DNA from 4 places in the Streptomyces sp. NPDC093261 genome. Region 4 is predicted to be linked to each of the others. Evidence: riboswitches for the same ligand, from Rfam matches in the RefSeq annotation. Region 4 holds a riboswitch; each other region holds the start of a gene.
The links. A riboswitch is a leader RNA that binds a small molecule or an ion and turns the genes downstream of it on or off. The one in region 4 is predicted to bind thiamine pyrophosphate.

Region 1 (7,840 bases), on a different contig from region 4:
TTGTAGGTGGGGATACCCTCCAGCTCGGCACGCAGCTTCGGGCTCGTCTCGCTCACCGCTATCCTCCTCGCGCACGCACCGGCTCATGACCGCCACCGGCTTCCAATGCTTCTCACCTTATGAGGATTCGGCGCCGCTGCGAATGGGTTGTGGACAACCGGCTCGACGTCCGCGCCGTCCCGAAAACCGGGACGGCGACACCGTACGAAACCGTTCACATCACCACAGAAGGGCGTACAGATCGGGGGGCGCGTCGCATTTTGCCGCACGCGCCGGTGGCTCACGCCGTGGCGCGCATCCCTCGTGAAGGTGAGTTGAGACCTCTTCGAAATATGGCCACCTTGGCAGGCCCATGCGTGTCAACGCGTCACGTACTGCCCTTGGATCGTTCAAGCCCCTTACATTCCAAGGCCTTTCCCCACTCCTCGCCATGCAGAAACGTGCCTGTCAACCCGTGCATATGCGTCCGCACTACCCCACCGCATGAGCCCTACTATCGGCTCGCCATGACAGCAGCAGGGAAGCACCAGGTGAGCCGGGCGGAGACCACCCGCCGAGGCAGCCGGCCGGGCCGGGCGGGCATCAGAGACGTGGCCGCCGCCGCCGGAGTCTCCATCACGACCGTCTCCGACGCCCTCAACGGCAAGGGCCGGCTGCCGGACGCCACCCGACGCCATGTCCGCGAGGTCGCCGACCGGCTGGGCTACCGGCCCTCCGCCGCGGCCCGCACCCTCCGCACGGGCAAGTCGGGCCTCATCGGCCTGACCGTGACCACGTACGGGGATGAACCTTTCACCTTCACCGAGTTCGCGTACTTCGCGGAGATGGCCCGGGCCGCCACCTCCGCGGCGCTCGCCCGCGGCTACGCCCTGGTCATCCTGCCCGCCACCTCACGCCATGACGTGTGGTCGAACGTCGCCCTGGACGGCACGGTCGTCATCGACCCGTCCGACCAGGATCCGGTGGTCAGCGAGTTGGTCCGCCAGGGGTTACCGGTCGTCTCCGACGGCCGGCCCGCCGGCACCCTCCCGGTCACCGCCTGGGTGGACAACGACCACGAGGCCGCGGTCCTCGGCATCCTCGACCATCTGGCCGCCGCCGGCGCCCGGCGCATCGGACTGCTGACCGGCACCACGACGGACACCTACACCCATCTGTCCACGACCGCCTACCTGAACTGGTGCGAGCGCGTCGGGCAGGATCCGGTCTACGAGGCCTATCCCGCCCACGACCCCTGCGCGGGCGCCGTCGCCGCCGACCGGCTGCTGGCCCGCCCCGACCGCCCCGACGCGGTCTACGGACTCTTCGACCCGAACGGCACCGATCTGCTCGCCGCCGCCCGCCGCTACGGGCTGCGCGTCCCCGAGGACCTGCTGCTCGTCTGCTGCAGCGAATCCGCCGTGTACGCGAACACCGAGCCGCCCGTCACCACGCTGTCCCTGAAGCCGCGCCGGATCGGCACGGCAGTGGTCCAGCTCCTCATCGACGCCATCGAGGGCATCGAGTCGGACCAGCCGGTCGAGCAGGTCATACCGACGGAGCTGATCGTGCGCACCTCGTCCCAGCGCCGGCCGCCCCGGACCACGGTCAGCCCGCCCCGGTCGCCCGAGCAGGGGTAAGCCGTCGGTATGCCACGGGTGACGGACCGCCCACGGGCGGGTGACGCACACGTCACCCACAGGCGGGAGACGTACCTGGTCGCAGCAGGGAAAAGCCCCGCCCATTCAGGGCGAAAGCCGCGGGGAGCCGGGGTCCTTCCCCGATTCACCACCCCTGGGTCATCACATGGCGCGATCCGCATTCCTATGATGGGCCCACGACACCCGCGGACCGCTGCGACCAGGCAGTCCGATGCGGTGCAGATGCGGCGCGATGGTGGAGGGGTCGATGACTCAGGGGGCCGGTCAGGGACCCGAGGCGGAGCGAGCGGCGACGTTGCGCGACTTCCGGGTGCCCGCGTACGTCCACGAGACCGGTCCGTACACACAGAGCACGCCCCCCGATGAGGTCACCGGACCCGTCACACCGCCCGAGGCATACCCGCCCGGCTACTCCGACGCGTACACGCCCACCGAGCGTGACCTCCCGGTCATCACCCCCGACGACACGCTCCAGGTGAGCGCCGACCCGGCGGACGGGCCCGCCCCGCACCCCGCCGAAGGGCCCGGACCGCTGTTCGTGGTCGGGGACGTCCACGGCTATCTCGACCAGCTCGTGGCGGCTCTCCAGGAGAAGGGGCTCATCGACGCCCAGGGCCAGTGGTGCGCGGGCACGGCGCGGCTGTGGTTCCTCGGGGACTTCACCGACCGCGGTCCCGACGGCATCGGGGTGATCGACCTGGTGATGCGGCTGTCCGCGGAGGCGGCCGCGGCCGGTGGCTACTGCAAGGCACTCATGGGCAACCACGAGCTGCTGCTGCTCGGCGCCAAGCGGTTCGGCGACACGCCCGTCAACTCGGGCGCGGGCACCGCGACCTTCCAGGCGGCCTGGCTGCTCAACGGCGGCCAGAAGACGGACATGGACCGCCTCCAGGACCACCACCTCCAGTGGATGGCCCGTCTCGACGCGGTGGAGGAGGTCGACGGGCACCTGCTGGTCCACTCGGACACCACCGCCTACCTCGACTACGGCGACTCCATCGAAGCGGTCAACGACACCATCCGCGAGACGCTCACGCGCAATGACGCGGACGAGGTGTGGGATCTCTTCCGGAAGTTCACCAAGCGCTTCTCCTTTCGGGACGAGGGCGGCGCCGACGCCGTGCGGTCCCTGCTGGAGACCTACGGCGGCAGGCGGATCGTCCACGGCCACAGCCCCATCCCGTATCTGCTCGGCGAGGTCGGCTCGGAGGACGGCGACGACGACGCGGGTCCGGTCGTCGAAGGTCCCCATGTCTACGCGGAGGGGTTGGCGATCGCGATGGACGGCGGCGTGACCATGGCCGGAAAGCTGCTGGTCCAGCAACTGCCCCTGGATAGCTGAGCGTTCGGCGGGCAGGCATTCCCCGACGGGGGCCGTCCGAGGAGTGCCCGGGCCGTGGGGCAATTTCCGGAAACCCCCTGTCACCGTGTGCCGTCGCCGCTCTACCATCGGCTTATCCGTAGCAGGCTCCCCTCCGTTTCTGCCCGACGGCTCGTCAGCATGCCGAGCCACCAGCCCTACGGAGCATCGGGGGATGCACATGAACAGCGTTCCGCGGCACCTGCTGAGCGAGGACCGCCAGGACTACGAGCGGATCCTCGGTGAGGCGCTGCGCTCCGCACCACAGCACCCGGATCCGGCCGCTGTCGGACAGCGGCTGAACTCCGAACAGCTGCGCACCATGGCGCTGAACGCCACCGCCCTCATCACCGCGGCGGCAGCCGCCGAATACCAGCACTATGTGAAGGTGCGGGAGGAGCTGCGCCGTCCGGCGCCGGCCGCCCCGCCCGTCCAGGAAAACACCGACGACGGCGACTCCACGGAACCGGAGGCGGACGGCCAGGGGCTCGCCGCCGCAGTGGGGGAGGCCGCGGCGAGCGCCGGAGCCGGTGCCGTGGTCGCGGTTCTCGCCCCCTTCCTCGCCGGTGCCGCGGCGGCGATCTTCCTGCTCGTGGGCTACATCCTCAAGATGGTCAACCCCGACCAGGCGTTCGCCCGGACCCTCCTGACCACCGGGTGGGTCTTCGGCGCGGTGACCGCGGCGGCGATCCTGGTCGCCGCGACCGGTCTGCTGCTCACCGCCCTGCGCAACAGCTCATCGGCCCAGAACGCGGAAGCCCAGAGCAAGTTGATCACGGAGGTGACCCGGGCACGGGAGGCCTGGCACGAGGCCCTGCTGGAGCGCGGCATCCTGCCGTTCCTCCGCGAGGCCCTCGCCGAACCGGGCACGGCCGCGATGAACCGGAAGGCACCCGAACCGACCCCCAGCCGCATCCCGCACCTCGGCTACGACCGCCCAGGCTTCAGCAGCCCCGACAGCGGTCCTGCCGCCGGCCCGCGCCCCACCTTCAGCAGCCCGGACTTCACCAGCCCGGACTTCGGGGGCCCGGACCACCAGCCGGAGTAACGGACTCGGCCGGCAGCCCGCCGGCCGAGTCGATCAGCAGCGGCGACGCGGCCGCCTCCGAGCCCTCACCCGGAGCGGACACGCTCCGAACCACCCCCGTCGTAGCCCGGCCCGCCTCTCACCAAGGAGCGCGGGCCGGAACCTCCGCCTGGGCCCGCCCCGGCACCGGGCCGTGCGGGCTCAGGACGCCCGGGAAGGTCACTCCGCGATCGGCAGATACACCCGGTTCCCGCCCGCCGCGAACTCCTTCGACTTCTGGAGCATCCCCTCGGCGACCTCCTGCGCCGTCGCCCCCTCAGTCACCGCACCGCCGAACCGCTCCGCGATGTCCTGGCTGATCTTCATGGAGCAGAACTTCGGACCGCACATCGAGCAGAAGTGGGCCGTCTTGGCGGGCTCTGCGGGGAGGGTCTCGTCGTGGAAGTCGCGAGCCGTGTCCGGATCGAGGGCCAGGTTGAACTGGTCCTCCCAGCGGAACTCGAAGCGCGCGTCCGACAGCGCGTCGTCCCACTCCTGCGCGCCCGGGTGCCCCTTGGCGAGATCGGCCGCGTGGGCGGCGATCTTGTAGGTGATGACGCCGGTCTTGACGTCGTCACGGTTGGGTAGGCCCAGGTGCTCCTTGGGTGTGACGTAGCAGAGCATGGCCGTGCCCCACCAGGCGATCATGGCGGCACCGATGCCGGAGGTGATGTGGTCGTAGGCCGGCGCGACGTCCGTGGTCAGCGGACCGAGCGTATAGAACGGAGCCTCATCGCAGATCTCCTGCTGCAGATCGATGTTCTCCTTGATCTTGTGCATCGGGACGTGTCCCGGGCCCTCGATCATCGTCTGTACGTGGAAACGCCTGGCGACACGGCCGAGTTCCCCGAGGGTGCGCAGTTCCGCGAACTGCGCCTCGTCGTTGGCGTCCGCGATCGAACCGGGCCGCAGACCGTCGCCCAGCGAGTAGGTGACGTCATAGGCCGCGAGGATCTCGCAGAGTTCCTCGAAGTTCTCGTACAGGAACGACTCCTTGTGGTGGGCGAGGCACCACGCCGCCATGATCGAACCGCCGCGCGAGACGATGCCGGTCTTGCGGCTCGCCGTCAGCGGTACATACGCCAGGCGCACGCCCGCGTGGACCGTCATGTAGTCCACACCCTGTTCGGCCTGCTCGATGACCGTGTCCTTGTAGATCTCCCAGGTCAGTTCCTCGGCCTTGCCGTCGACCTTCTCGAGCGCCTGATAGAGCGGCACCGTGCCGATCGGTACGGGGGAGTTGCGCAACACCCACTCACGGGTGGTGTGGATATTGCGGCCGGTGGACAGGTCCATGACCGTGTCGGCGCCCCAGCGGGTCGCCCAGGTCATCTTCTCGACCTCCTCCTCGATGGAGGAGGTGACCGCGGAGTTGCCGATATTGGCGTTGACCTTCACCAGGAACCGCTTGCCGATGATCATCGGCTCGATCTCCGGGTGGTTGACGTTGGCCGGCAGCACCGCGCGGCCCGCCGCGATCTCCTCCCGGACGACCTCGGGCGACACGTTCTCCCGGAGAGCCACGAACTCCATCTCCGGCGTGACCTCCCCGCGGCGCGCGTAGGCGAGCTGCGTCACCGCGCTGCCCTCACGCCCGCGGCGCGGCTGACGCGGGCGCCCCGGGAACACCGCGTCGAGATTGCGCAGGCCGCCGCGCGGCGAGGTGTGCCTGATCCCGTCGTCCTCGGGACGGACGGGGCGGCCCGCGTACTCCTCGGTGTCGCCGCGGGCGATGATCCAGTTCTCCCGCAGCGGCGCAAGTCCCCGGCGGACGTCGGTCTCGGCGACTGGATCGGTGTACGGGCCGGAGGTGTCGTACAGGCTGACCGACTGCCCGTTGGTGAGATGCACTTGACGAACGGGCACCCGCAGATCGGGGCGCGAGCCTTCGATATACGCCTTGTGCCAGCCGATGGACTTCCCGGCCTCCTGAGGCTCTTCCCCTTGAGCGGAGGCAGGCGTGCGTACGTCCTTGACGGTCATAAGACCTACTCCCTACGCCGGCATTACCCGGTAACAGGTTCAGCGGTCGGCGCAGCCGTCTCCGCTCGCTGATGTTCCACGTGAAACATCGCGTCTGCGGAGGTCAGCGCCCTCTCAGCCCGGTGCTCCGAGCTCCCGCGCGTGCAAAAGTCCCTTCACGCTAGCGTCTAATTAGGCGGGCTGAACAGTGGGCCTCACCCGTTCTTGCGATGATCGGGCGGTGCCCCCTACACAGCATCACCCCTCGCACCCACCGTCCGAGCCGCCACACCACCATGGCCCGGGCGACAAACAGAGCCCCGGAGACGGCCATGGCCATGGGCCCGGCGCCGGCCACGGCGATGGGTCCGTAGGTGGACACGGCCACTCCCACAGTCACAGCCACGGCCCCGCGGCCCCCGTGTCACGCCATCTGCGCAGGGTCATCGCCGCGATCCTCATCCCGTTCACCGCGGCGGTCATCGTCGGTCTCGTGGTGCTGTGGCCCGGGGGTGTTCCCTCGCACAAGCGCTCCGGCGTCGGCTTCGACCGGCAGACCCAGCAGGCCACGGTCACCAGGGTCGTGGCGGTGGACTGCAAGTCCGTGAACGCCTCGGGTGGGGGTCCGGTCGGCGACACCTCCCTCACCGGCGACTCATCGACCCCGCAGACGGCGGCCGGCACCTGCAAGAAGGCGACCGTCCGTGTCGACACGGGCAAGGACACGGGCCGTACGTTCACGGAGATCGTCCAGCCGGACCAGTCACGGCAGTTGCACGAGGGCGAGAAGGTCGTGGCCGCGTACGAGCCCTCCGCGCCCAAGGATCTCCAGTACTCCGTGACCGATGTGGACCGCAAGTTCCCCATGGCCCTGCTCGCCGGCATCTTCGCCGTGGCGGTGGTGGTCGTGGGCCGGATGCGCGGCGTCATGGCCCTCGTCGCGCTGGCCGTCAGCTTCCTGCTGCTCAGCCTCTTCATCCTGCCCGCGATCCTCCAGGGCTCGAATCCTCTGCTCGTGGCCGTGGTCGGGTCGAGCGCCATCATGCTGATCGCCCTCTATATGTGCCACGGCCTCTCGGCCCGCACCTCCGTGGCGGTACTGGGCACGCTCGTCTCCCTGTCGCTGATCGGCCTCCTCGGCTCGAAGTTCATCGGCTGGGCCGCGCTGACCGGCAACACGGACGACAACACCGGACTGATCCACGGTCTGTACCCGCACATCGACATGAGCGGTCTGCTGCTCGCCGGGGTCATCATCGGTTCCCTCGGCGTCCTCGACGACGTGACCGTCACCCAGACGTCCGCGGTCTGGGAGCTGCACGAGGCCAACCCCTCGATGGGCTGGCGCGGTCTGTACCGTGCGGGCATCCGCATCGGCCGCGACCACATCGCCTCGGTCGTCAACACGCTCGTTCTGGCGTACGCGGGCGCGGCCCTGCCCCTGCTCCTGCTGTTCTCGATCGCGCAGAGCAGCGTGGTCTCGGTCGCGGGCAGCGAGCTGGTCGCAGAGGAGATCGTGCGTACGCTGGTCGGCTCGATCGGGCTGGTCGCCTCGGTGCCGGTGACGACGGTCCTGGCGGCCGCCGTCGTTTCGGCGGACCGCCGCTCGAGCACGGCCGACGCCGCCCCGGCTCCCGTCCCGGCCCGCGGGGGGAGGGGGCGCCGCCGCAAGCACTGAGACTTCCCGGAGAACCTCCGCAGAAGCGTTACGGCATCTCACCGCGCCGGTACCGTCCGCGAGGAACCGTCACGGCGTGAGGAACCGTTACGGCGCCGTGCGGTCTCAGCCCGCGCTCTGTTCCTCCGCCAGGA
Region 2 (7,840 bases), on a different contig from region 4:
ACGACTGGGGAGGCGGCGGACGACGCGGTCCGGTCGGGTGCCGGCACATGAACTCAGGGGCGGTTCGCCGTCCCTGGCAGGACGGCAGGCATGGAGATCGTGCCGGGACTCGGCGTCGGCCTCGTCAGGATCGGCGAAGAGCGCTCGCAGGTCGAAGAGCGCCTCGGTCCCCCGTATCACGGTCCCGGCGGCCGGCGGGACCGTGCACACCGCCAAGCCGTCTCGCCGGCGCCGTACGCCTCCTTCACCGGGCGATGGCAACCGGGCGTCACGGACAGGAACGCAGGCCCGGCCCCCGGCCGGGCCTGCGTGGGGGAGCGGAGCGAGCCGTCGGCCGGTGTTCGGCTCAGGCCTGGGTCTCGGTGCGGTCGGACGTGCCCCACAGCGTGTGGAAGCTGCCCTCGCGGTCGACACGCCGGTAGGTGTGGGCGCCGAAGTAGTCGCGCTGGCCCTGGGTGAGCGCGGCCGGAAGGCGTTCGGCGCGCAGGGAGTCGTAGTACGACAGCGCCGCCGAGAACGCCGGCACCGGCACGCCCCGGCGGGCCGCGACGGCGACCACCTCGCGCCACGGCACCTGTGCGTCCGTGATCTCGGCCGCGAAGCCCTCGTCCGACAGCAGGCTCACCAGGCCCGGGTCGGCGGCGTAGGCGGCGCGGATGCGGTCGAGGAAGGCGGCCCGGATGATGCAGCCGCCGCGCCAGATGGTGGCGACCGCGCCGAGGTCGATGGTCCAGCCGAACTCCTCGGCGGCGTCCAGGATCATCTTCCAGCCCTGGTCGTAGGCGATCAGCTTCGACGCGTACAGCGCCTGCTCCACCTGCGCGGTGAAGCGCTCGGCCTCGTACGGGGTCAGGCCCGAGCCGGAGCCTCCGGGCAGTCCGCGGTAGGCCTCGCGCAGCGCGGACTGGCCGGAGGCGGCGCGGGCGAAGGTGGCCTGGGCGATGGCGGTCACCGGCGAGCCCAGCTCCAGCGCCGTCTGCACGGTCCAGCGCCCGGTGCCCTTCTGCCCGGCGGCGTCGGCGACCACGTCCACGAACGGGTTGCCGGTCGCCGCGTCCACGTGGGACAGCACCTCGGCCGTGATCTCGATCAGATAGGAGTCAAGGCGCCCCTTGTTCCACTCGCGGAAGATCTCGGCGATCGCCGCCGGAGAGAATCCGGCGACCTGGCGCAGCAGGTCGTAGGCCTCGCCGATGAGCTGCATGTCGGCGTACTCGATCCCGTTGTGCACCATCTTCACGAAGTGCCCGGCGCCGTCCGTGCCGACATGCGTCGTGCACGGCTCGCCGTCGACCTTCGCGCTGATCTTCTCGAACATGGGACCGAGCGCGGCATACGACTCCGGTGAACCTCCGGGCATGATGCTCGGCCCGTTGAGCGCGCCCTCCTCGCCTCCGGAGACACCCGCGCCGACGAAGTGGATGCCGCGCTCGCGCAGGGACCGCTCACGGCGCCGGGTGTCCGCGAAGTGCGCGTTGCCGCCGTCGATGATCATGTCGCCGGGTTCCAGAAGCGGGGCGAACTCCTCGATCACCGCGTCGGTGGCCGCGCCCGCCTGCACCATGATCATGAGGCGGCGGGGGCGCTCCAGCGCCGCCACGAAGTCCTCGGCCGTCTCGGCGGCCACGAACGCCCCCTCGTGCCCGAACTCCTCGACCAGTGCCTTGGTTCTGGTCGGGGTGCGGTTGTGCACGGCGACGGTGTACCCGTGCCGGGCGAAGTTCCGGGCCAGGTTACGGCCCATCACCGCGAGTCCGGTGACGCCGATCTGGGCGGTCGCCTGCATGCTGTGCTCCTTGGGTCCGGATCCGCCCCTGCCCGCGCGTCCGGCGGGTGCGGCGGATGTCGCTCGGTACGGCATGTGCCGCTGTACCGGTCAAGTACGGACGACGGGGCACCGGTTGCTCACCGGGGAGGGCGGGATCTGCGCGGCGGCCGGACGTGAGGTGTGGCCCGAGGGGCGGGGCGGAGGCGGTGCTCACGTCCCGACGACGTGGAGGGAGGCCCACAGCGCCACCACCGCCCCCGCCAGGGCGGTCGGCACCGTGATCGCCGCGAGCCGGGTGAACTCCCTGAGATCCACGCCATGGCTGTGCTGATGGACGATGCGCCGCCACAGCAGCGTGGCCAGCGATCCGGCGTAGGTCAGATTGGGGCCGATGTTCACACCGAGCAGCACGGCCAGCACCGCGCCGGGCCCGGACGGGGCGGCCAGCGGCAGCAGGACCAGGACCGCCGGGAGATTGTTGATCAGGTTGGCCAGCAGGGCCGCCAGGGCCGCGACCCCCAGCAGGGCGGGAAGTCCCGTACCGCCCGGGATCAGCCGGCCGAGGGCGTCCGAGAGCCCGTTGTCCACGACGGCGCGCACCACGATCCCCAGGGCCAGCACGAAGGCCAGAAAGGACGGTGCCGCCGCCCGCACCACCGTGAGCGGGGTGGCCTTGCGCCGGACGAGCGCACGGCCGGCGAGGACCAGCGCACCACCCAGCGCCGACCACGCCGGGTCGATGCCGACCGCCGAGGCGACCACGAAACCGGCGAGCGTGCAGGCGACGGTCACCAGCGCGAACAGCGGTGGCTGCGGCGTTTCGCCTGGCCCCTCGGCCGTGGCACCGGCCGCCAGGTCACGACGGAAGAAGTGCCGGAAGACGACATACTCGGCCCCGATGGCCACCAGCCACGGCAGGGCCATCAGGGCGGCGAAGCGGGTGAAGCTCAGCCCGGCCGCGCCGAACGCGAGCAGGTTGGTGAGGTTGGAGACCGGCAGCAGCAGCGAGGCCGTGTTCGACAGATGCGTGCAGGCGTACAGATGCGGCTTCGGGCGTGCGCCCATCCGGGCCGCCGTCGCGAACACCACGGGGGTGAGCAGCACGATCGTGGCGTCCAGGCTGAGCACCGCGGTGATCACCGAGGCGAGCGCGAAGACGGCGGTCAGCAGCCGGCCGGGACGGCCCGCCGCCCAGCGCGCCATCCACGCGCCGCAGGCCCGGAACAGGCCCTCCGTGTCGCAGAAGTGCGCCACCACCAGGACGGCGGCCAGAAAACCGACCACCGGCCCCAGGCGCCCCGCCTCGGCCCGCGCGTGGTCCAGCGACAGCGCTCCGGTCGCCACCGCGATCCCGGCGGCGGGAACCGCCACGACCGCCTCCGGCAGCCCGAAGGGACGGACCACCGCGCCGGCCAGCACGGCGATGAGCAGGAGGACGGAGAGGGCCTCGGCGAGCGGGGTGTTCAGGGCACGGTCCTTTCCTTGAGCGGGGCCTGGAGGGCCTTCGAGCGGGAGCGATGCCGCCCTTCCATCACACCAGGCCGGTCAGCCGGTCCATCACACCAGGCTGAACGGCGGACGTCCGCACACCGGGCCGGGCGGTCGGCTCCGGCCCCCGGACCGGGCGGTCGGCTCCGGCACGCCGGGCCGTCAGCGCTCCCCGGTTGCAAGGCGCGGCAGGCACCCGTGCGCCCTCCACCGCCCCCGCTACCCCTCAGCCAAGCCCCCGCAGCCGCCACCCGTGGTCCACCGGCCCGACGCCGGCGCCCAGTGCGAAGCCCGCCGCGATGGCCGCCGTGACGTACTCCTTGGCCCGGCGCACGGCCTCGGGCACGGGGAGGCCCTGGGCGAGCCCGACCGCGACGGCCGAGGCGAGGGTGCAGCCCGTGCCGTGGGTGTGCCGGTTGTCGTGGCGCTCGGCGCGCAGCCAGTGCTCCTCTCGGCCGTCCGTCAGCAGGTCCACGGCCGCCCCGGGCAGATGCCCGCCCTTCACCAGGACCCACCGGGGCCCGTACGACAGCAGACGCGCCGCCGCCCGGCGCATCCCCGGCTCGTCGGTCACCCGCAGGCCGGTCAGCTCCGCGACCTCGTCCAGATTGGGCGTGGTGACCGTGGCGAGCGGCAGCAGCCGGGCGCGTACGGCGTCCAGGGCGTCGTCGGCGAGCAGCCGGTCCCCGTGCTTGGAGACGCTGACCGGGTCCACGACCACCGGGGCCGACACGTCGGTGAGGAGGTCGGCCACCGTGGTGACCAGCGCGGGTGAGGCGAGCATGCCCGTCTTGACCGCCTGGACGCCGATGTCGTCGACGACGCTGCGGTACTGTGCGCGGACCGCCTCCGCGGGCAGCTCCCAGGCGCCCTGCACGCCGACGGAGTTCTGCGCGGTGACGGCGGTGATCACGCTCATTCCATGCGCGCCGAGCGCCAGCATCGTCTTGAGGTCGGCCTGGATCCCGGCACCACCGCCGGAGTCGGATCCGGCGATCGTGAGCACACGGGGCGGCGCGGTCATGCGCGACCCTCCTCTCGGGTCTCTTTGGTCCTTCCACCATCTCGGGCCTGTCGGACGCGCAGGGGTGCGTACACCGCGAGCGCCACCACGAACGCCACGTAGTACGAGAGGTCGGCGCCGTGCAGCGCGTGGGCGACCGGGCCCACATACAGGCCGGTGTCCATGAACGGCACCGCCGCGGCGAAGGCGACGGCGAACGCCAGCACCGGCGGCCATGCCGGCCGGGGCCGGGCGGCCTCGGCGGCGAGGTCGATGTCGCCGCCGCGCCGGGCGAGCCAGTCCACGAGCACGATCGCCACGAACCCGGGGATCCAGTAGCTCACGAACAGCAGGACGTTCTGGAAGCGGGCCGTCGTGTCGGCCGCGTGCATCCACAGCACCAGCGGGAAGCCGAGCACCACGGCGAGCGCGGCCGCCGCCGGACGCGGCATGCGCACGCCCACGGTCTGCAGCGCCAGCGAGCCGCTGTAGTCGTTCATCGCGTTGCTGCACAGCGCCGCCAGCGCCACGGCCAGCAGCCCGAAGGCGCCCGCCGTGCCCCCGCCCAGCAGCGTGTTCACTCCGGCGGCCGTCTGGTCGGTCAGCGCGGACGCGCCCCACAGCCCGAGGACCTGGACGGCCACGAAGGACACCACGATCCCGAGCAGCGTGCACCAGAACATCCGGGACCGGGAGGTGGTGCGTGGCAGATAGCGGCTGAAGTCGCTGGCGTACGGGGCCCAGGACAGGGCCAGGCTGAGAGCGATGGTGCTGGTGAGCACGAAGGCGCCCGCCCGGTCGGCGCCGTGCGCGCTGCCCGTCGAGGCCACCCGGACGCTGCCGGTCATCCGCAGCGCGATCAGCGCGAAGGCGGCCGCGAGCACGAAGGTCATGACGATCTGGAGGCGGTGGATTGCCTCGTAGCCGAGGACTCCGAGGGCTCCCTGCGCCAGCATGACGACAAGGACACCCAGCCAGAACGGCCAGCCGCACAGCCGCGCCAGCGCGTCCCCGCCGAAGAGCCCGATCAGCGCGTCCCAGGCGATCGACGACAGCCACTGCAGCACACCGGGCAGGGCCACCGCACGCCCGAACGCGAGCCGGGCGAGCGGGAGCTGACCGGCGCCGGTGCGGCTGCCCCAGGTGCTCAGATAGGCGGTGGGCACCGCGCCGAGCACCGTGCCGAGGACGACGGCGGCGAGCGCGGTGGTGAAGTCGAGGCCGAGCGCGATGCCTATGGTGCCGGTGAACACACCGGTCATGGTCAGATTGGGCGCGAACCACACGGTGAACAGCCGGCCCGCGCTGCCGTAGCGATGGGTCTCGGGGACGGGCGCGATGCCGTGCCCCTCCACCCGAAGATCGCCGGGAGCGCTGGGCATCCGGCCGTCGAAGACGGTGCGCGGGCCGTCGGCGGGCAGCCCGCCGGGAACATGCGCCAATGGCATGAAAGACATCCCTCCGCCAGTACGAACTGGTTCAGGTTCGACGGGTGTGATCTCAGCCCCGAGTGGGGGCACCCCGTGTCCGGTACGGCGGCAAGATTAACCCGAGCCCCGGGATGCGCCATACGCAAGGGCCGGTGCCGGCTCCGGCAGCGGCCCCTCGCTCCCCGCGTCCTGCGGCGTCAGCGCCGGGTGCGGAGGAAGCCGAGTGGTGCCGCCCGCCAGGCGGCTGCCGAGGTTGGTCGTGGCGGGGTTGGTCGTGGTGCGGGGTGGCGGTCGGCGAGACGAGCTTGCCGCCCCGGTAGAGGATCGTGTCGACCACCTCGCGGCTGTTCGTGACCGCGTTCTCGTCGCAGACCAGTGCGTCGCCGCCCTTGGCGGGCAGGGTGCCGCCGCGCACGAGCCGGACCCAGGCGCCGGTGAGGCCGCCCGCCGCGGCGAACTCCGCGATCTGTCACCGGAGCGTGTGTGTGCACGACGAACCCTGGGCGGACCCTAGGCAGCGTGTTCCAGGACCTCCTGCGCCACCTTCTTGTCCAGGGCCGCACGCACCAACGCGGCCGACAGCACCGCGGGTTCGGTGTCTCCGGCGAGCCGCACCAGCCGCCGCGGCTCCTTGGGCAGGCCGAGCCGCTCCGCCCCGGACAGGGCCTTGTCGTCCAGATACGGCCCCACCTCCGGCCAGACCCGCTGTACCTCCCGCAGGAAGATGTCGGCGCCGGCCGGCCCCATCCCCGGTATCTCCTGGAGCAGCCGGCGCAGCGCCGCCACGTCTCCGTCCGCCTCCTTGCGCATCCGCCGCAGATCGCCGCCCCAACGCTCCGTCAGCAGCTCGGCCCCCTTCCCGAGCTGAGTCGCCGTGCGCTCGTCGTAGCGCCGGTAGCCGCCCCGCCCCAGCGCGTCCACGCGCTCCTGCCAGTCGGCCCCGGCCATGCGCCGCGGATCCCGCAGACCCGCCTCCTGTAGCGCCCGCACCGTCTCGAGGGCGATCGAGGTACGGATGCGGGCGCTGAGCAGCAGGGCCATGAGCAGCAGCCGGTAGAGCGGCTGCGGGGCGTCCTTCAGCGGGATGCCGGCCTCCTCGACATAGGTGCGCCCGTGCTCGCCGACCAGTTCCGCGACGACACGGTCCGCCTTGCCGCGGCGGGGCACGGCCGTCTCACCTCCCCGGTTTGAGCGGGTCGTGGCCGATGGTCATCAAGCGGTGGCGCCGCTCGTCGTCCTCGGCCTCGGGCTCGTTCTCCAGGTCCTGCCGGTCGGTCACGGTCTCCACCACCTCGCGCATCACCTGGACGTCGTCGTCGGTCAGGTCCGTGCGCCGCTTCTGCAGGATCGCGAGGACGTGCCGCCCGGTCGGCGTGCCCGCCCGCTCGGGCAGCGGCTCGGTGTCCTCACCCGCGTCCCGGACCCGCAGCCAGGCCGCGAGCTCCTGGGAGGTCATGTTCACCACGCGGTGGAACTCGTCCCACAGCGCGTCCATCTCCAAGGCGTCGGTCATGACGTACTCCTCTCCTCCCTCGTCGGCCGGTCTCTCTTCGCCCCCGTCGGCCGGTCCCGCCCTCGTCGGCGGGCCGGGCCGCCCGGTGCTTCAGTCCTCCAGCGGCCGGTTCGGCCTCGAACGTCCAGTGCTGCCTCCCCGGCTCCGCGGAGAGGCCGATCGGCAGATCCTGGGTGACCGGATCGGCCTTCTCCGTGGCGTCGATCCGTCCGCGCGGCCGTCCGGTCGCCGTCTCCGGCGACTCCGCCGTCAGCCGCACGACGTCCGTATCGCGCGGTCGGCCGTCCTTCACGCCCGGCGGACCCAAGGCGGACGCGACGGTCTCCGGCCGCCCGCCCGGCGGGACGCCGAGCGCGGCGGCCCGCTCGGCCACCGTGTCGGCGTACGAACGTGCCGTGGCCGCCACGTCGTCCGGTTGGCGGTGGACCGAACGAAACCCCGGTCCGACGATGTTCCAGTGGGCCTGCCTTCCGACGAGCGAGAGCGCGAGCAGACCCACCAGGGTCTCCTGCAGGGTGTCCCCCGTGACCGGCGTGCGGACTCGGGCAGCATGCTGCGCACCACGGTCATCACGCGCTTCTCCTTGTCGTCCGGTGCCTCCCGGTCCGGAGCAGTTCGGCACGTTCCTTCTCGCCCGT
Region 3 (7,840 bases), on a different contig from region 4:
GTGCCGATCACGGAGCCCTTGGCCACGCCCTCGCTGAACGCCTGCGTGACCATGCCCGGGACCAGGCCGGCCTTCTTCAGCCGCTCCTGCGCGCTGGCCAGCGGTTCGCCCTTCACATCGGGCACCTGCACCGTCTCGGGACCGTCGGAGAGGGTCAGCGTCACCGCGTCGTGGGAGCGGATGCGCTCGCCCGCCGACGGATCGGTGCTGATCACCGTGCCGGGCTTCACCGTGTCGCTGTAGGCGTGCCGGACCTGCCCGACCTCGAGCCCGGCCCGCTGAAGCCGGGCCCGTGACTCGGCCTCGGTCTTCGCCAGCAGCGGCGGCACCTTGGTGAACTGCCCGGAGTTGATGTACCAGACGCCCGTGCCGACCCCGAACGCCACCAGCGCGGCAAGGACGAGCGCGAGCAGCCGGCGGGGGCGCGCGGAGCGCCCGGCGGGCTCGGACGGCGGGGTCTGGAGCACGCTCGTCCGGTTGACCACGGCCGTGTCGCGGGCGGGGTCCCCGGGCCCCTCGGGGTCGCCGTGCACCGGGCGGACCGGCACCAGGCGCGGGATCACGCTCGTACGGTCCCCCGAGCTGTCGTGCTCCGCGGCGAGGGCCCCCGGCGGTACGGCGTCCAGCTGCTCCGCGGTGAGCGTGCTGCGCGCGTCGAGCACCTCGCCGAGGAGCGCCACCGCGTCGTCGGGACGCAGCTCGGGACTGCGGGCGGTCGCCGCCGTGACCAGTTCGTCGAGCTCGATCGCCAGCCCCGGCACGGCGTCCGACGGCGGCGGCACATCCTCGTTCAGATGCTGGTAGAGCACCTGGGCGGGGGAGTCGCCGCCGTGCGGCTTGGCGCCGGTCAGCATCTCGTACAGGACCACCCCGCAGGCGTACACGTCGACCCGGGGGTCGGCCGTGCCGTGTTCCATCTGCTCGGGGGCGAGGTAGGAGACGGTGCCGAGGACCGCGCCCGTGGTGTTCGTGACGGTGTCGACGGCCCGGACGAGGCCGAAGTCGGCCACCTTGACCCGGCCGTCGTCGCCTATCAGGACGTTCTCCGGCTTCATGTCGCGGTGCACGAACCCGGCGCGGTGCGCGGCGCCCAGCGCGGCCAGCACCGGCTCCAGGATGTCCAGGGCGGCGCGCGGCTGGAGCGCCCCCCGCTCGCGCAGCACGTCCCGCAGGGTGCAGCCCGCGATGTACTCCATGGCGAGGTAGACGTAGGACCCGTCGGTGCCCTGGTCGAACACCTGCACCACATTGGGGTGGGCCAGGCGCGCCACCGACTTGGCCTCGCGGATGAAGCGCTCCACGAAGGACGCGTCGGCGGCCAGCGCCGGGTGCATCACCTTGAGCGCGAGGACCCGGTCGAGGCGGGTGTCCAGGGCCCGGTAGACCGTGGCCATCCCGCCGATCGCGATCCGCGCGTCGACGCGATAGCGGCCGTCGAGCACCTGCCCGACGAGAGGGTCCTGAAGGGTCGTATCCACGCAGGTGAGTCTACGAGGGACCACGGTCGGTCCCCTCGTTTGCCGCTGCCGGGGGGTATGACTGCAGCCGAGCTGTGACGCACGCCGCACTCGGCCCCCGCCCGGCGGACGGCCGTGCCCGCCCTCAGAAGGCGGGCCGCTCCGGGTCCAGGCGCGCCATGCCCTCCGTCGGCGACGACGGCTCCGCGAAGTGCCGGCGCGGGATGCGCCCCGCCCGCCGGGCCAGCCGGCCCGCCTCCACCGCGTGCCGCATCGCCTCCGCCATCAGGACCGGCTCCTGCGCGCGGGTGACCGCCGAGGCGAGCATCACGCCCGCGCACCCCAGTTCCATCGCCAGGGCCACGTCCGAGGCCGTGCCCGCGCCCGCGTCCAGGATCACCGGCACGCGCGCGTGCTCCACGATCAGCTGGAAGTTGTGCGGATTGCGGATGCCGAGCCCGGAGCCGATCGGCGAGCCGAGCGGCATGATCGCGGCGCAGCCGACGTCCTCCAGCTTCCGGGCGAGGACCGGGTCGTCGTTCGTGTACGGCAGTACCGTGAAACCGTCGTCGACCAGGGTCTCGGCCGCGTCCAGCAGCTCGATCGGGTCGGGCAGCAGGGTGCGCTCGTCGGCGATGACCTCCAGCTTCACCAGATCCGTGCCGAGAGCCTCGCGCGCGAGACGCGCGGTGAGCACCGCCTCACCCGCGGTGAAGCAGCCCGCCGTGTTGGGCAGCACCCGGATCCCGAGCCGGTCGAGCACGGACAGCACCGAGCCGTGCACCGAGGCGTCGACGCGGCGCATCGCGACCGTCGTCAGCTCCGTGCCGGACGCCACCAGCGCCCGCTCCATGACCTCGAGGCTCGGCGCGCCGCCGGTCCCCATGATCAGCCGGGACGAGAACGTCGTGCCACCGAGGACGAAGGGATCGTCGGCCATGATCAGCCTCCTTGGACGGCGGTGAGGACCTCGACGCGATCGCCCTCCCGGAGCGGTGTCGACGGCCACTGCGTACGCGGGACGACGGTTTCGTTGAGGGCGGCGGCCACACCCGAGGGGGCCGCGGTCAGGACCCGTACGACGGCGTCGAGTGCCGTGCCGGGAGCGAACTGGCGGGACTCTCCGTTGACACAGATGTTCATGCGGGCTGCTCCGTGAGCGCGGTGGCGGCGAACCGCCGGGGGGTGAAGGGCCGTGCCTCGTCCGGGAGGTCGCCCGTGGTCAGGACATGAGCCATGACATCGCCGGTCACCGGGGTGAGCAGGACGCCGTTGCGGTAGTGCCCGGTGGCCAGCAGCAGGCCGTCCAGCTCGGTCGGTCCGAGCAGCGGCGCGTTGTCCGGGGAGCCCGGGCGCAGTCCGGCCCGGGTCTCGGTGAGCGGCAGCTCCGTGATGCCGGGGACCAGCTCGTGCGCGTCGCGCAGCAGCTCGTACACCCCTCCCGCGGTGACCGTCGTGTCCCAGCCCAGCTCCTCGCTGGTGGCGCCGACCACCAGCTCGCCGTTCTCGCGGGGCACCAGGTAGACGTGGCCGCCGCGGACGACAGCGCGCACGGTGCGGTTCAGGAACGGGGCGTACCGCTTCGGCACGGTCAGCCGCACCACCTGCCCCTTCACGGGGCGTACGGGCGGCAGCACCTCGTCGGGCACCCCCGCGAGCTGCCCGCTGAGACTGCCCGCCGCGAGTACGACCTGTTCCGCGGGGAGGTCGGTGCCGTCGGCGGTCCGGACTCCGGCGGCCCGCTCCCGCACCACCGTCAGCCGCTCGGCCCAGCTTCGGTGGAAGGCGACCCCGGCCCGTTCACACGCCGTGACCAGGGCCGCGACCAGCCGTCGCGGGTCGATCTGGTGGTCGCCGTCGACCTTGAGGCCGCCGCGCACCCCGGGGGCGAGCATCGGCTCCAGGCGCCGGCACTCGCGTCCGCTCAGCCATTCCGACGCAAGGCCGGAGCGCTGCTGCAGGGCATGCAGGTCCCGCAGATGGGCGCGGTCGTCGGCGTCCAGGGCGACGGCGAGCGTGCCGCACCGGCGGTATCCGAGATCCCGGCCGGTGGCCTCGGTCAGCTCGGCGGCGAAGTCCGGGTAGCGCCGTGCCGACTCCAGATTGAGCGCGAGCAGCGTCTGCTCGCCGTAGTGCAGTTCGGTGACGGCGGCGAGCATCCCCGCGGCCACCTGGGCGGCGCCGCCGCCCGGGGCGGGATCGACCACGGTCGTGGCGAGCCCGCGCTGCGCGGCACGCCAGGCCGTGACGAGTCCGATGATCCCGCCCCCGACGACGAGGACGTCCGAGGTACGCATGGGCGACATGGGCGGTCAGCCCCCTCCCTTCGCCGGCATGATCCGGATCAGGTTCGTACGGTCGGAGGCCGCCAGCCTCCCTCTCAGCCCGGTGCGTCCGGGCTCCCGCGAGTGCTTGTACGGGGGCCACCCTAGTCCGTGCCCGTCCGCGCCGGTAAGGGAGCCTCCCGGGGGTCGAGGTTGTGACGTGCCGCGGCGGGTAGGCGCAGGGAGGACCGCCCCGGTTCCCGGCGGACACGGTTGGGGCAGGTCGCGGCAGGCAGCGGGACGAGTGCTGTGCAGCAGGTCACTCAGCATGCCCGCTGACTGACACATTGTCAGTTGGCTAGGGTGATCAGGTGAGCGAGCAGACGCAGGAACGGGGCGATTCGGCACGGCGCGTCGTCGTCGTGGGTGCGGGCATGGCCGGGGTGCAGACCGCGGTCGCGTTGCGCGAACAGGGGTTCACCGGCGGGGTGACGCTGATCGGGGCGGAGCCGCACCAGCCCTACGACAGGCCGCCGCTGTCCAAGGCCGTGCTGCTCGGCAAAGCCGAGGGCTCCGCCTTCGACGTCGACTTCCAGGCCCTGGGCATCGAGCTGCGGCTGGGCTGCGAGGTGATCGGGCTGCGCCCCGGCGACCATGAGCTGGACACCGTCGAGGGCCCCGTCCCGTACGACGTGCTCGTGCTCGCCACCGGAGCGGAACCGATCCAGCTCCCGGGCGCGGAAGGCGTCCCCGGGGTGCATCTGCTGCGCACGCTGGACGATGCCGAGCGGCTGCGGCCGGTCCTCGCCGACCAGCACGACATCGTGGTGGTGGGCGCGGGCTGGATCGGCGCCGAGTTCGCCACCGCGGCGCGCGAGGCGGGCTGTGCGGTGACCGTGGTGGAGGCCGCGGACCGGCCGCTCGCGGGCGCGCTGCCCGCGGAGGTCGCCGCGCCGATGGCGGCCTGGTACGCGGACAGCGGGGCCGAACTGATCACCCACGCGCGTGTGGACCGCATCGAGCCGGGGGCCGTGGTGCTCGACGACGGGTCCCGGGTGCCCGCGGGCGCGGTGGTCGTGGGCATCGGAGCGCGCCCGGCCACCGCGTGGCTCGCCGGCTCGGGCATCGAGCTGGGGGCGCACGGGGAAGTGCTCGCCGACGAGCATCTGCGCACGTCGGTGCCGGACGTGTACGCGGTCGGGGACTGCGCGTCCTTCCCCTCGGGGCGGTATGAGCAGCGCCTGCTGGTTCACCACTGGGACAACGCCCTCCAGGGCCCGCGCACGGTGGCCGCGAACATCATCGGGGAGACGCCGATGGCGTACGACCCCGTGCCGTACTTCTGGTCGGAGCAGTTCGGCCGCTTCGTGCAGTACGTCGGCCACCACGCCTCGGCCGACACCACCGTCTGGCGCGGGAACCCGCAGGGCGCCGCCTGGGCGGTGTGCTGGCTGCGCTCGGGCCGCCTGGTGGGCCTGCTGGCGGTGGGCCGGCCCCGGGACCTGGCGCAGGGCCGCCGCCTGATCGAATCGGGCACCCCGATGGACGCCGACCTGCTGGCGGACCCCTCGCGCCCGCTGAAGGAGGCGTCGGCGTAGGGGCACGGACCGGGTGGTCCGTCCGGGCCCGCGCATCCCCCCGTTCGCGGGACGCCCGGGGTCCCCCGTGTCCACCGCCGGAGGCAACCGGCACTCCGCCGGAGGTGCCCCGCTTCCGACTGTCAGTCCGGGATGGCACGCTTGATCCCGTGACCGAGATTGACGCAAAGATCGATGCTCTCGTCCCCGCCTGGCTCACCGTCCCCGACATCGCCGAAGCACTCGGCGTCGAGGTGACCCGCGTGCGGCAGCTGGTCAAGGAGGGCCAGCTCATCGCCGTACGCCGTGGCGAGAACCGCGCACTGCACGTCCCCGCCGCCTTCATCGACGGGGACAAGGTTGTCAAGGGCCTGTCCGGGACCCTGACCCTGCTGCGGGACGACGGCTTCACGGTCGAAGAGATGATCGAGTGGCTGTTCACCTCCGACCCGACCCTGCCCGGCACCCCCGCGCAGGCCCTCAGGGAGAATCGCGGCACGGAGGTGAAGCGCCGCGCGCAGGCGCTCGCCGTCTGATCCGACCGAGAACAACCGTCCGGCGTACGGGCCGCGGGTCCACGGACCCCGGCCCGAGTCCGACCGTGCCCGCCGCGGCCCGTACGCCACCGACCCCGGGGAACCCACCGTGCCCGACATCGCCCGCTCCGCCCGGCTCGCCGACGCCCGCGTCTATCTGTGCACGGACGCCCGCGCACGCCAGGGTGACCTCGCCGAGTTCCTCGACGCGGTCCTGGCCGGCGGCGTGGACATCGTGCAGCTGCGCGACAAGGGCATGGAGGCGGCCGAGGAACTGGAGTACCTGAAGGTCTTCGCCGACGCCTGCGCCCGCCACGGCAGGCTGCTGGCGGTGAACGACCGGGCGGACGTGGCCCACGCGGCCGCCTCGGACGTCCTGCACCTCGGCCAGGGCGACCTCCCCGTCCCCGCCGCCCGCGCCATCCTCGGCGACGATGTCCTCATAGGCCGCTCAACGCACTCCGTGGCGGAGGCCGAGTCCGCCGCCGTCCAGGACGGAGTGGACTACTTCTGCACAGGCCCCTGCTGGCCCACCCCCACCAAGCCCGGTCGCCCCGCCCCCGGCCTCGACCTGGTCCGGCACACCGCCGCGCTGGGCACCGACCGGCCGTGGTTCGCCATCGGGGGCATCGACCTCGGCAATCTGGACCAGGTGCTGGAGGCCGGTGCCCGCCGGGTGGTCGTGGTCCGTGCGATCACGGAGGCCGACGACCCGGGTGCGGCGGCGGCGGAGTTGGCCAAGCGGCTGCGGACGGCGTAGGGCGGCTACGCGTCACGTGGAGCGCCCGCGGGCGGCGTAGGCGGCTGCGGACGGCGCGCTACGGCCGGCTCGTCGCCCCGATCGGGTGACGGTGTCCGACTGGTGGACAACAGCGCGACAATTCAGGCAAATCTCCGTCGCCCGGTTGGGGGACCGCCTTCCCCTGGCTAACCTGCGACTATGGCCCTCGGAACCGCATCCACGAGGACAGATCGCGCCCGTACGGTGCGCGACATCCTCGCCACCGGCAAGACGACGTACTCGTTCGAGTTCTCGGCGCCGAAGACCCCCAAGGGGGAGCGGAACCTGTGGAGCGCGCTGCGGAGGGTGGAGGCGGTCGCCCCGGACTTCGTCTCCGTGACCTACGGCGCGGGCGGCTCGACTCGCGCGGGCACGGTGAAGGAGACCGAGCAGATCGTCGTGGACACGACGCTGACCCCGGTCGCCCACCTCACCGCGGTCAACCACTCCGTCGCGGAGCTGCGCAACATCATCGGCCAGTACGCGGACGCCGGGATCCGCAACATGCTCGCCGTGCGCGGCGATCCGCCCGGCGACCCGATGGGCGAGTGGGTCCCGCACCCCAAGGGCCTGGCCTACGCGGCCGAACTGGTCCGGCTCATCAAGGAGGCGGGCGACTTCTGCGTGGGTGTCGCCGCCTTCCCCGAGATGCACCCGCGTTCCAGCGACTGGGACACGGACGTCTCGCACTTCGTCGACAAGTGCCGGGCCGGGGCCGACTACGCGATCACCCAGATGTTCTTCCAGCCGGAGTCGTATCTGCGGCTGCGCGACCGGGTCGCCGCGGCCGGCTGCCCGACCCCGGTCATCCCCGAGGTCATGCCGGTCACCAGCGTGCGGATGCTGGAGCGGCTGCCGCAGCTCAGCAACGCCACCCTCCCCGTCGCCCTGAAAGAGCGGATCCTCACAGCGAAAGAGGATCCGGCGGCTGTACGCTCGATTGGCATCGAGTTCGCCACGGAGTTCTGCGCGAGGCTGCTGGCCGAGGGAGTCCCCGGACTGCACTTCATTACACTCAACAACTCCACGGCGACGCTGGAAATCTACGAAAATCTGGGCCTGCACCATCCGCAGCAGACCTAGACCGGTCGTACCGATCTACGACAGACTGCGTAGCGGCCACTGTGAGAGGGGCGTACATGGGCTGGACGGTCCTCTACATCGCGTTCGGCATCGTCGCGCTGTGGCTTCTCGGTGAGGTGCTGCTCCAGTACAAGGCTCGCCT
Region 4 (7,840 bases):
ACGGCGAGGTCGGCGAGGACGAGGGCCGCCGTGCGGAGAAGGAGCTCGACGACACCACCGCGAAGTACGTCGCGCAGGTGGACGAGCTGCTCAAGCACAAGGAAGCGGAGCTCCTCGAGGTCTGATGAACGACTCTTCCTGGGGGGCGCCGCCACAGGCCGGGTACCGGGGGCCCAGCGACGCCGGATCGGCCCAGCGGACCGGTCCGGCGGGTCCCGCGTACGATGCGCATGACGCCCAGCAGACTCGCCCTGTGCCCATCGTGCCCGAGGTGCCCGCCCAAGGCGGAGACCAGGATGACGACCGGGGGGCCGCTCGGCTGAGCGGCCCCTTGTTCCGCGACGACCAGCCGCAGGCGCCGTCCCACTGGGCGGCCTCGCAGAATCCGGAGCCCATGCCCGACGCCCAGCAGCCGGCGCCCGCACCGCAGAAGAAGAGCGCGGGCCGTGACCTGGGCGCGGCCATAGGGGTCGGCGTCGGGCTCGGCGTGGTGATCGTCGTGTCGTTGTTCATCGTGAAGGCCGTGTTCGTCGGTGTCGTCGCGGTCGCCGTCGTGGTGGGCCTGTGGGAGCTGACGAAGCGGCTGGAGGAGCGCAAGGGCATCAAGGCGCCCCTCGTGCCGCTCGCGGTCGGCGGTGCGGCGATGGTCGTGGCCGGGTATGTGCGGGGCACTGAGGGCGCCTGGGTGGCGATGGCACTCACCGCGCTCGCGGTCCTGCTCTGGCGTATGACGGAACCCCCGGACGGCTATCTCAAGGACGTCACGGCGGGTGTCTTCGCGGCGTTCTACGTTCCGTTTCTGGCGACGTTCGTCGCCATGATGCTGACGGCCGACGACGGCCCGCAGCGCGTGCTGACCTTCCTGCTGCTGACGGTCGTCAGCGACACCGGCGCCTACGCGGTCGGCTGGCGGTTCGGCAGCCACAAGCTCGCTCCGCGCATCAGCCCCGGGAAGACCCGCGAGGGCCTCGTCGGTGCGGTGACCTTCGCCATGGGCGCGGGCGCGCTGTGCATGCAGTATCTGATCCACGACGGCTCGTGGTGGCAGGGCCTGCTGCTGGGTCTCGCGGTCGCCGCCAGCGCCACGCTGGGCGACCTGGGCGAGTCCATGATCAAGCGTGACCTGGGCATCAAGGACATGGGCACGCTGCTTCCGGGCCACGGCGGCATCATGGACCGGCTCGACTCACTGCTGCCGACCGCTCCGGTGGTCTGGCTGCTGCTCGTGCTTTTCGTCGGGAGCGGCTGAGGGATCGTTTCCCGTGCCGCTGCCGAGCGGTCCGCTCGCCGAGGGGCCGTCGTCCACAGGACGGCGGGCCCCTCGGCGTTCGGCCCCCACGCGGCCGTTAACCGTTGCCCGGCCGGCCCCCTCCCCGCCGGGCTTGGCCCCCGGGCCACACGAATGGATCTGCGACACTGGTAGGACCATGCCCAAGCCCGGAGAACTCACTTTCGTCGCGCCGCGCGGAGCCAAGACCCCGCCGCGGCATCTTGCCGATCTCACGCCCGCCGAGCGCAAGGAGGCGGTCGCCGCGGTCGGTGAGAAGCCGTTCCGCGCCAAGCAGCTCTCGCAGCACTACTTCGCGCGGTTCTCGCACGACCCGGAGCAGTGGACCGACATCCCCGCCTCCTCGCGCGCCCGGCTCCAGGAGGTGCTGCTCCCGGAGCTGATGACGGTCGTACGGCATCTGTCGACCGACCAGGACACCACCCGCAAGACGTTGTGGCGGCTCTTCGACGGGACGCTGGTGGAGTCCGTGCTCATGCGCTACCCGGACCGGGTCACGATGTGCATCAGCTCCCAGGCGGGCTGCGGTATGAACTGCCCCTTCTGTGCCACCGGTCAGGCCGGCCTCGACCGCAACCTGTCCACCGCGGAGATCGTGCACCAGATCGTGGACGGCATGCGGGCGCTGCGCGACGGCGAGATCCCCGGCGGACCGGCGCGGCTGTCCAACATCGTCTTCATGGGCATGGGCGAGCCCCTCGCCAACTACAAGCGCGTCGTCGGCGCCATCCGCGCCCTGACCGACCCCGCTCCGGACGGCCTCGGGCTCTCGCAGCGCGGGATCACCGTGTCGACCGTCGGGCTGGTGCCGGCCATCCACCGCTTCGCCGACGAGGGCTTCAAGTGCCGCCTCGCCATCTCCCTGCACGCGCCGGACGACGAGTTGCGCGACACCCTCGTGCCCGTCAACACGCGGTGGAAGGTGCGGGAGGTCCTCGACGCCGGGTTCGAGTACGTCGAGAAGTCCGGGCGCCGGCTGTCCATCGAGTACGCCCTGATCCGGGACATCAACGACCAGGCGTGGCGCGGTGACCGGCTCGGCCGGCTGCTCAAGGGCAGGCCCGTGCACGTCAATCTGATCCCGCTCAACCCGACGCCGGGTTCCCGGTGGACCGCGTCACGTCCCGAGGACGAGAAGGCGTTCGTCGAGGCGATCGCCGCCCATGGGGTGCCGGTGACCATCCGGGATACCCGGGGCCAGGAGATCGACGGAGCGTGTGGTCAGCTGGCCGCCACCGAGCGGTAGTCTGAAGGCCGTCCATATCTTCATATTCCGACAGGGGAGCGCCACAGCGCTGAGAGTGCGGGAGAGCCCGCAGACCCTCTGAACCTCGCCCAGGTCATTCTGGGTAGGGAGTTCGGTCTTCACTCGAGCTGTTGCGCCCTGCCCGGGACCCTTCGGGGCTCCCGGGCGGGGCCGCGTCTCTTCCTGGTCACCTCCAGGAGGAATTCAGTGAGCATCACCGGCAGGCAGTTCGCGGCCGTCGCCGTCGGGCTGGGCCTGGTCACGCTGTCCGCGTGCGGATCGTCCGGCCCCGCCGGCGGGAGCGGCGGCGATCCCAGGACCGTGACCCTCGTCAGCCACGAGTCGTGGGCCGCCTCCAAGAGCGTCATCGCGGCGTTCGAGAAGGAGTCCGGCTACCACGTCAAGGTCCTCACCGACGGCGACGCGGGCCAGGCCGTCAACAAGGCGATCCTCACCAAGGACAACCCCCAGGGCGACGTGCTCTTCGGCGTCGACAACACCCTGCTGTCCCGGGCGCTCGACAACGGCCTGTTCCAGCCGTACGCGGCCAAGGGCCTCGACCGGGTCGGCGCGCAGTACCAACTCGACAAGGACAGGCACCGGGTCACCCCGATCGACTACGGCGACATCTGCGTCAACTACGACAAGAAGTACTTCGCCGACCACAAGCTCGCCCCGCCTGCCTCCCTCGACGACCTCACCAAGCCCGCCTACAAAGACCTCCTCGTCACCGAGAACGCCGCCACGTCCTCCCCGGGCCTCGGCTTCCTGCTCGGCACCGCCGCCCGGTACGGCGACAACCGCTGGCAGGACTACTGGAAGAGGCTCAAGGACAACGGTGTGAAGGTGGTCGACGGCTGGGAGCAGGCATACGAGCAGGAGTTCTCCGGTTCGGCCGCGGGCCGCAAGGCGGGAGGCGACCGGCCGCTGGTCGTCTCCTACGCCTCCTCCCCGCCCGCAGAGGTCGTCTACGCCAAGCCGCGGCCCACGACCGCGCCGACCGGCGTCACGACGGGCACCTGCTTCCGCCAGATCGAGTTCGCGGGTCTGCTGAGCAACGCTCACAACCCCAAGGGCGCCAAGGCGTTCCTCGACTTCCTGATCAGCCGGAGGTTCCAGGAGGACATGCCGCTCAACATGTACGTCTACCCGGTCGTGCAGGGTGCGCGGGTGCCCGCCGAGTTCACCGCGTACGGGCCCGCGGCCAAGGACCCCGAGACCATGGCCCCGGCGAAGATAGCCGCCAACCGTGACCAGTGGGTCAGGTCGTGGACGTCGCTCGTACTGAAGTAGCCCCGAGGAACCGGGCGAACCGGGGCGGGGCCGCGCGCTTCGGGCTGATGGCCCTGCCCGTCGTGTTCTTCGGGGTCTTCTTCGCCTACCCCGTCGCCGCGATCGTCGCCCGCGGTCTGCGCGTCGACGGGGTGTGGCGCCTCGGGCGCCTGACGGAGGTGCTCGCCCAGGCCGACATCCGGCATGTGCTGTGGTTCACGACCTGGCAGGCTCTCGCCTCCACCGCTCTCACACTGCTGGTGGCGATGCCCGGGGCCTATGTCCTCGCCCGTCTGGACTTCCCCGGCAAGCAGGTACTCCGCGCGGTCGTCACCGTCCCGTTCGTACTGCCCACGGTGGTCGTCGGCACGGCCTTCCTGGCGCTCGTCGGCCGCGGCGGGCTTCTCGACGACCTGTGGGGCGTCCGCCTCGACACGACCGTGTGGGCGATCCTGCTCGCGCATGTCTTCTTCAACTACGCGGTCGTCGTTCGCACGGTCGGCGGTCTGTGGGCGCAGCTCGACCCGCGCCAGGAGGAGGCCGCACGGGTGCTCGGCGCCTCCCGCGCCGCGGCCTGGCGGACGGTGACGCTGCCCGCCCTCGGTCCGGCCGTGGCCGCCGCCGCCCTCATGGTCTTCCTGTTCACCTTCACCTCGTTCGGTGTGGTGCAGATCCTGGGCGGCCCCACCTTCTCCACTTTGGAGGTGGAGATCTACCGGCAGACCTCGGAGATCTTCGACCTGTCCACGGCCGCCGTGCTGACGATCGTGCAGTTCGTGGCGGTGGGCGCGATCCTCGGGGTGCACGCCTGGAGCGTGCGCCGCCGGGAGAGCGCGCTACGGCTGGTGGATGCGTCCCGCACGGCGCGCAGGCCGCGCGGGGCGGGCCAGTGGGCGCTGCTCGGCTCGGTCCTCGCCACCGTCGCCGTGCTGCTCGTCCTGCCGCTCGCCGTGCTCGTCGGCCGGTCGCTGGACGCACCCGGGTTCGCGTACTACGAGGCCCTGACGCACTCGGACGACGGGACCTTCCTCGTCGCGCCGATCAACGCGATCGGCAACTCGCTCGCCTACGCCGTCGCCGCCACCGTCATCGCCGTGCTGATCGGCTCCCTCGCCGCCGCGGCCCTCGCCCGCCGGGACGCCGGCCGCCTGGTGAGGGGCCTCGACGCGCTGCTGATGCTGCCGCTGGGCGTGTCCGCCGTGACCGTCGGCTTCGGGTTCCTGATCTCGCTGGACAAGCCGCCGCTGGATCTGCGCGGTTCCTGGATCCTGGTGCCGCTCGCGCAGGCGCTGGTGGGCGCCCCCTTCGTCGTACGCACCATGCTGCCCGTGCTGCGCGCCGTGGACGAGCGGCTGCGGGAGGCGGCGACCGTGCTCGGGGCCTCGCCCTGGCGGGTGTGGCGGGAGGTCGACCTGCCGATCGTGCGGCGGGCGCTGCTGATCGCGGCCGGGTTCGCGTTCGCCGTCTCCCTGGGCGAGTTCGGGGCGACCGTGTTCATCGCCCGGCCCGACAACCCCACGCTGCCCGTCGCGGTGGCGCGGCTGCTCGCACGGCCCGGCGACCTCAACTACGGCCAGGCGATGGCCCTTTCGACGATCCTGATGGTGGTGTGCGCGGTGGCGCTGCTGGTCCTGGAGAGGCTGCGAACCGATCGGACGGGGGAGTTCTGACGATGCTCAGGCTTGAGCGGGCGACCGTACGCTATGGCGGCACCACCGCGCTCGACGGAGTCGACCTCCAGGTCGCCGAGCACCAGGTGGTGTGTGTGCTCGGGCCCAGCGGCGGCGGAAAGTCGACGCTGCTGCGGACCGTCGCCGGGCTGCAACCGCTCGACTCCGGGCGGGTGTTCCTCGACGGCCGCGATCTGAGCGGGGTGCCCGCGCACCGGCGCGGCGTGGGGCTGATGTTCCAGGACCACCAGCTGTTCCCGCAGCGGGACGTGGGCGGAAACGTCGCCTTCGGGCTGCGGATGCGGGGTGCCCCGCGCGGCGAACGGGACGGGCGCGTCAGGGAGTTGCTGGACCTCGTCGGGCTGCCGGGGTCCGCCGGACGGGCCGTCGCCGCGCTCTCCGGTGGTGAGCAGCAGCGGGTCGCGCTCGCCCGTGCGCTCGCTCCACGGCCCCGGCTGCTGATGCTGGACGAGCCCCTGGGCCAGCTCGACCGGTCGCTGCGCGAGCGCCTGGTCGTCGAACTGCGGGAGCTGTTCGGCCGGTTGGGCACGACCGTGCTCGCGGTCACCCACGACCAGGGCGAGGCCTTCGCGCTCGCGGACCGGGTCGTGGTGATGCGCGAGGGGCGGATCGCCCAGTCCGGTACGCCGCTTGAGGTCTGGCAGCGGCCCGCGGACGCGTTCGTGGCACGCTTCCTCGGCTTCGACAACGTGGTGGAGGCGACGGTCTCCGGGGAGGCCGCGGACACGCCGTGGGGCAGGGTCCCCGTGCCCGGAGGTTCCCCGCGTGGAGCACGCACCCTGCTCGTACGGCCCGCCGGCGTACGGCTCGTGCCCGTCTCCGAGGGACTGCGCTGCACCGTGACCGCGCGCACCTTCCGCGGCACCCATGTCGCCGTCAGACTGCAGCCCGAACAGGCCCCCGCGCTGGAGGCCGCATGTCCGCTACGTGCCGCACCGGAGCCCGGCGACGAGACCGGGGTGGTGTTCGACGCGGCCGAGGTCGTCGTCCTCGGGGACGCTTCCGCCGCGTAGCCGGGCACCGGCCGCCCGGTGCGGACACGCGCAACGGCCCGCCCCCCGGGAGGGGCGGGCCGTTGCGTGCGTACAGGCTGCCGCGTGCGTCAGTTGCTCTTCGACGCGCCGCGACGGCGCATGCCGAAGTAGACCGCGCCGCCACCGACGATGACGAGACCGGCGGCGATACCGGCGATCATCGGCGTGCTGGAGCTGGCACCGGTCTCGGCGAGGTTGGAGGTGCCGGCCGCGGGCGAGGGGGAGTTGTCACCGGCGGGAGCGGCGGGCGAGCTCGCCGACTGTGCCGGGGTGGACTCCGAGGAGGACGGGGTGGCCGACGGCTTCGGGGTCTCCGAGGCCGGGGGAGTGCTGGCCGGAGGGGTGGTCTCCGAGGTGGTGCAGGCCTTGTCCGGCGTGGTCAGGGGGTTCGGCGAGATGTTGTCGTCGACGATGCCGCTGACCGTGACATGGACGCGATACTGGGCCTTCGGCGCCCAGTCCTCGGAGAAGCTGACGGTCGCACCCTCCTTGGTGCCCTTGACCGTCTGCTCGCCGACCTTCTTCGCGTCGGCGCCGTTCAACTCGAGGTAGACCGAGACGGTCGCTTCCTTGCCGGAAGCGTCCGTGTCCGTGACCGTGATGACGCCCTTGCCGTTGGTGTCGCAGGACGCGACGGCGGAGAAGTCACGGATGTTGCAGGCGAGCGCGTTGCCGGCGACGCCGAGTGCGAGCGCGGCGGTGGCAGAGGCGACGCCGAGGATGCGCACTGATCGTGCGGTACGGGAGGATATGGACACGATTGCCCTTCGCGTGATGCGCAACTGCGGGGGGTTTCAGGGACGTTGCCCCAACAACAGCGTCCCCACCAGGCTCACAGGTTTATAAGCGGCGGCTAAGTGCTGTCAACGCCGATGTCCGGCATGGCACCCGTCTTTGCCGTGTCGTTAACAGCCGTGACGTTTGAACAGTCGCCGGACCACCTTGACTTCCCCCGCGGTGATACCCCGTTCACCTGCGTGGGCTCAGCCCTGGACGGCCGCGGGGTCCATCCACATGACCTCCCAGGTGTGGCCGTCGAGGTCGTCGAAGGAGCGGCCGTACATGAAGCCGTGGTCCTGCGTCTCCCCGCCGACCGAGCCGCCCGCCGCGAGCGCCCGGTCGACCAACTCGTCGACCTTATCCCGGCTTTCGGCGCTGAGACACAGCAGCACCTCGCTGGTGCGCGTCGCGTCCGCGATCTCCTTCTTGGTGAAGTCGGCGTAGCGCTGCTTGCCGAGCAGCATCGCGATGATCGTGTCGCTGATGACGACACAGGCGCAGTCGTCCGTGGTGAACTGCGGGTTGATCG

Region 1: another riboswitch for thiamine pyrophosphate. It lies ahead of thiC (phosphomethylpyrimidine synthase ThiC); the one in region 4 lies ahead of ACIP94_RS32525 (thiamine ABC transporter substrate binding subunit).
Region 2: another riboswitch for thiamine pyrophosphate. It lies ahead of ACIP94_RS15330 (purine-cytosine permease family protein); the one in region 4 lies ahead of ACIP94_RS32525 (thiamine ABC transporter substrate binding subunit).
Region 3: another riboswitch for thiamine pyrophosphate. It lies ahead of thiO (glycine oxidase ThiO); the one in region 4 lies ahead of ACIP94_RS32525 (thiamine ABC transporter substrate binding subunit).

What each region holds. Positions count from the first base shown of each region.
Region 1 is NZ_JBIVNO010000003.1:517,889-525,728, reverse strand. It holds gene hisC (histidinol-phosphate transaminase) at 1-56, opposite strand, end outside; gene ACIP94_RS11475 (LacI family DNA-binding transcriptional regulator) at 507-1,619, shown strand; gene ACIP94_RS11470 (metallophosphoesterase) at 1,873-2,982, shown strand; gene ACIP94_RS11465 (hypothetical protein) at 3,176-4,048, shown strand; gene thiC (phosphomethylpyrimidine synthase ThiC) at 4,247-6,049, opposite strand; TPP riboswitch at 6,042-6,198, opposite strand; gene ACIP94_RS11455 (YibE/F family protein) at 6,237-7,706, shown strand; gene ACIP94_RS11450 (SsgA family sporulation/cell division regulator) at 7,812-7,840, opposite strand, start outside.
Region 2 is NZ_JBIVNO010000005.1:322,835-330,674, reverse strand. It holds gene gndA (NADP-dependent phosphogluconate dehydrogenase) at 347-1,786, opposite strand; gene ACIP94_RS15340 (arsenic transporter) at 1,979-3,235, opposite strand; gene thiD (bifunctional hydroxymethylpyrimidine kinase/phosphomethylpyrimidine kinase) at 3,483-4,280, opposite strand; gene ACIP94_RS15330 (purine-cytosine permease family protein) at 4,277-5,707, opposite strand; TPP riboswitch at 5,699-5,793, opposite strand; gene ACIP94_RS15325 (endonuclease) at 6,200-6,856, opposite strand; gene ACIP94_RS15320 (DUF3140 domain-containing protein) at 6,864-7,202, opposite strand; partial or broken gene ACIP94_RS15315 (Dps family protein) at 7,312-7,772, opposite strand; gene ACIP94_RS15310 (WhiB family transcriptional regulator) at 7,772-7,840, opposite strand, start outside.
Region 3 is NZ_JBIVNO010000001.1:363,665-371,504, reverse strand. It holds gene pknB (Stk1 family PASTA domain-containing Ser/Thr kinase) at 1-1,478, opposite strand, end outside; gene ACIP94_RS01720 (thiazole synthase) at 1,603-2,397, opposite strand; gene thiS (sulfur carrier protein ThiS) at 2,400-2,600, opposite strand; gene thiO (glycine oxidase ThiO) at 2,597-3,763, opposite strand; TPP riboswitch at 3,762-3,873, opposite strand; gene ACIP94_RS01705 (NAD(P)/FAD-dependent oxidoreductase) at 4,093-5,319, shown strand; gene ACIP94_RS01700 (Rv2175c family DNA-binding protein) at 5,469-5,834, shown strand; gene thiE (thiamine phosphate synthase) at 5,944-6,594, shown strand; gene metF (methylenetetrahydrofolate reductase [NAD(P)H]) at 6,775-7,698, shown strand; gene ACIP94_RS01685 (hypothetical protein) at 7,755-7,840, shown strand, end outside.
Region 4 is NZ_JBIVNO010000022.1:70,960-78,799, forward strand. It holds gene frr (ribosome recycling factor) at 1-125, shown strand, start outside; gene ACIP94_RS32515 (phosphatidate cytidylyltransferase) at 125-1,249, shown strand; gene rlmN (23S rRNA (adenine(2503)-C(2))-methyltransferase RlmN) at 1,428-2,534, shown strand; TPP riboswitch at 2,557-2,662, shown strand; gene ACIP94_RS32525 (thiamine ABC transporter substrate binding subunit) at 2,748-3,827, shown strand; gene ACIP94_RS32530 (ABC transporter permease) at 3,803-5,476, shown strand; gene ACIP94_RS32535 (ABC transporter ATP-binding protein) at 5,479-6,510, shown strand; gene ACIP94_RS32540 (LAETG motif-containing sortase-dependent surface protein) at 6,600-7,259, opposite strand; gene ACIP94_RS32545 (VOC family protein) at 7,515-7,840, opposite strand, start outside.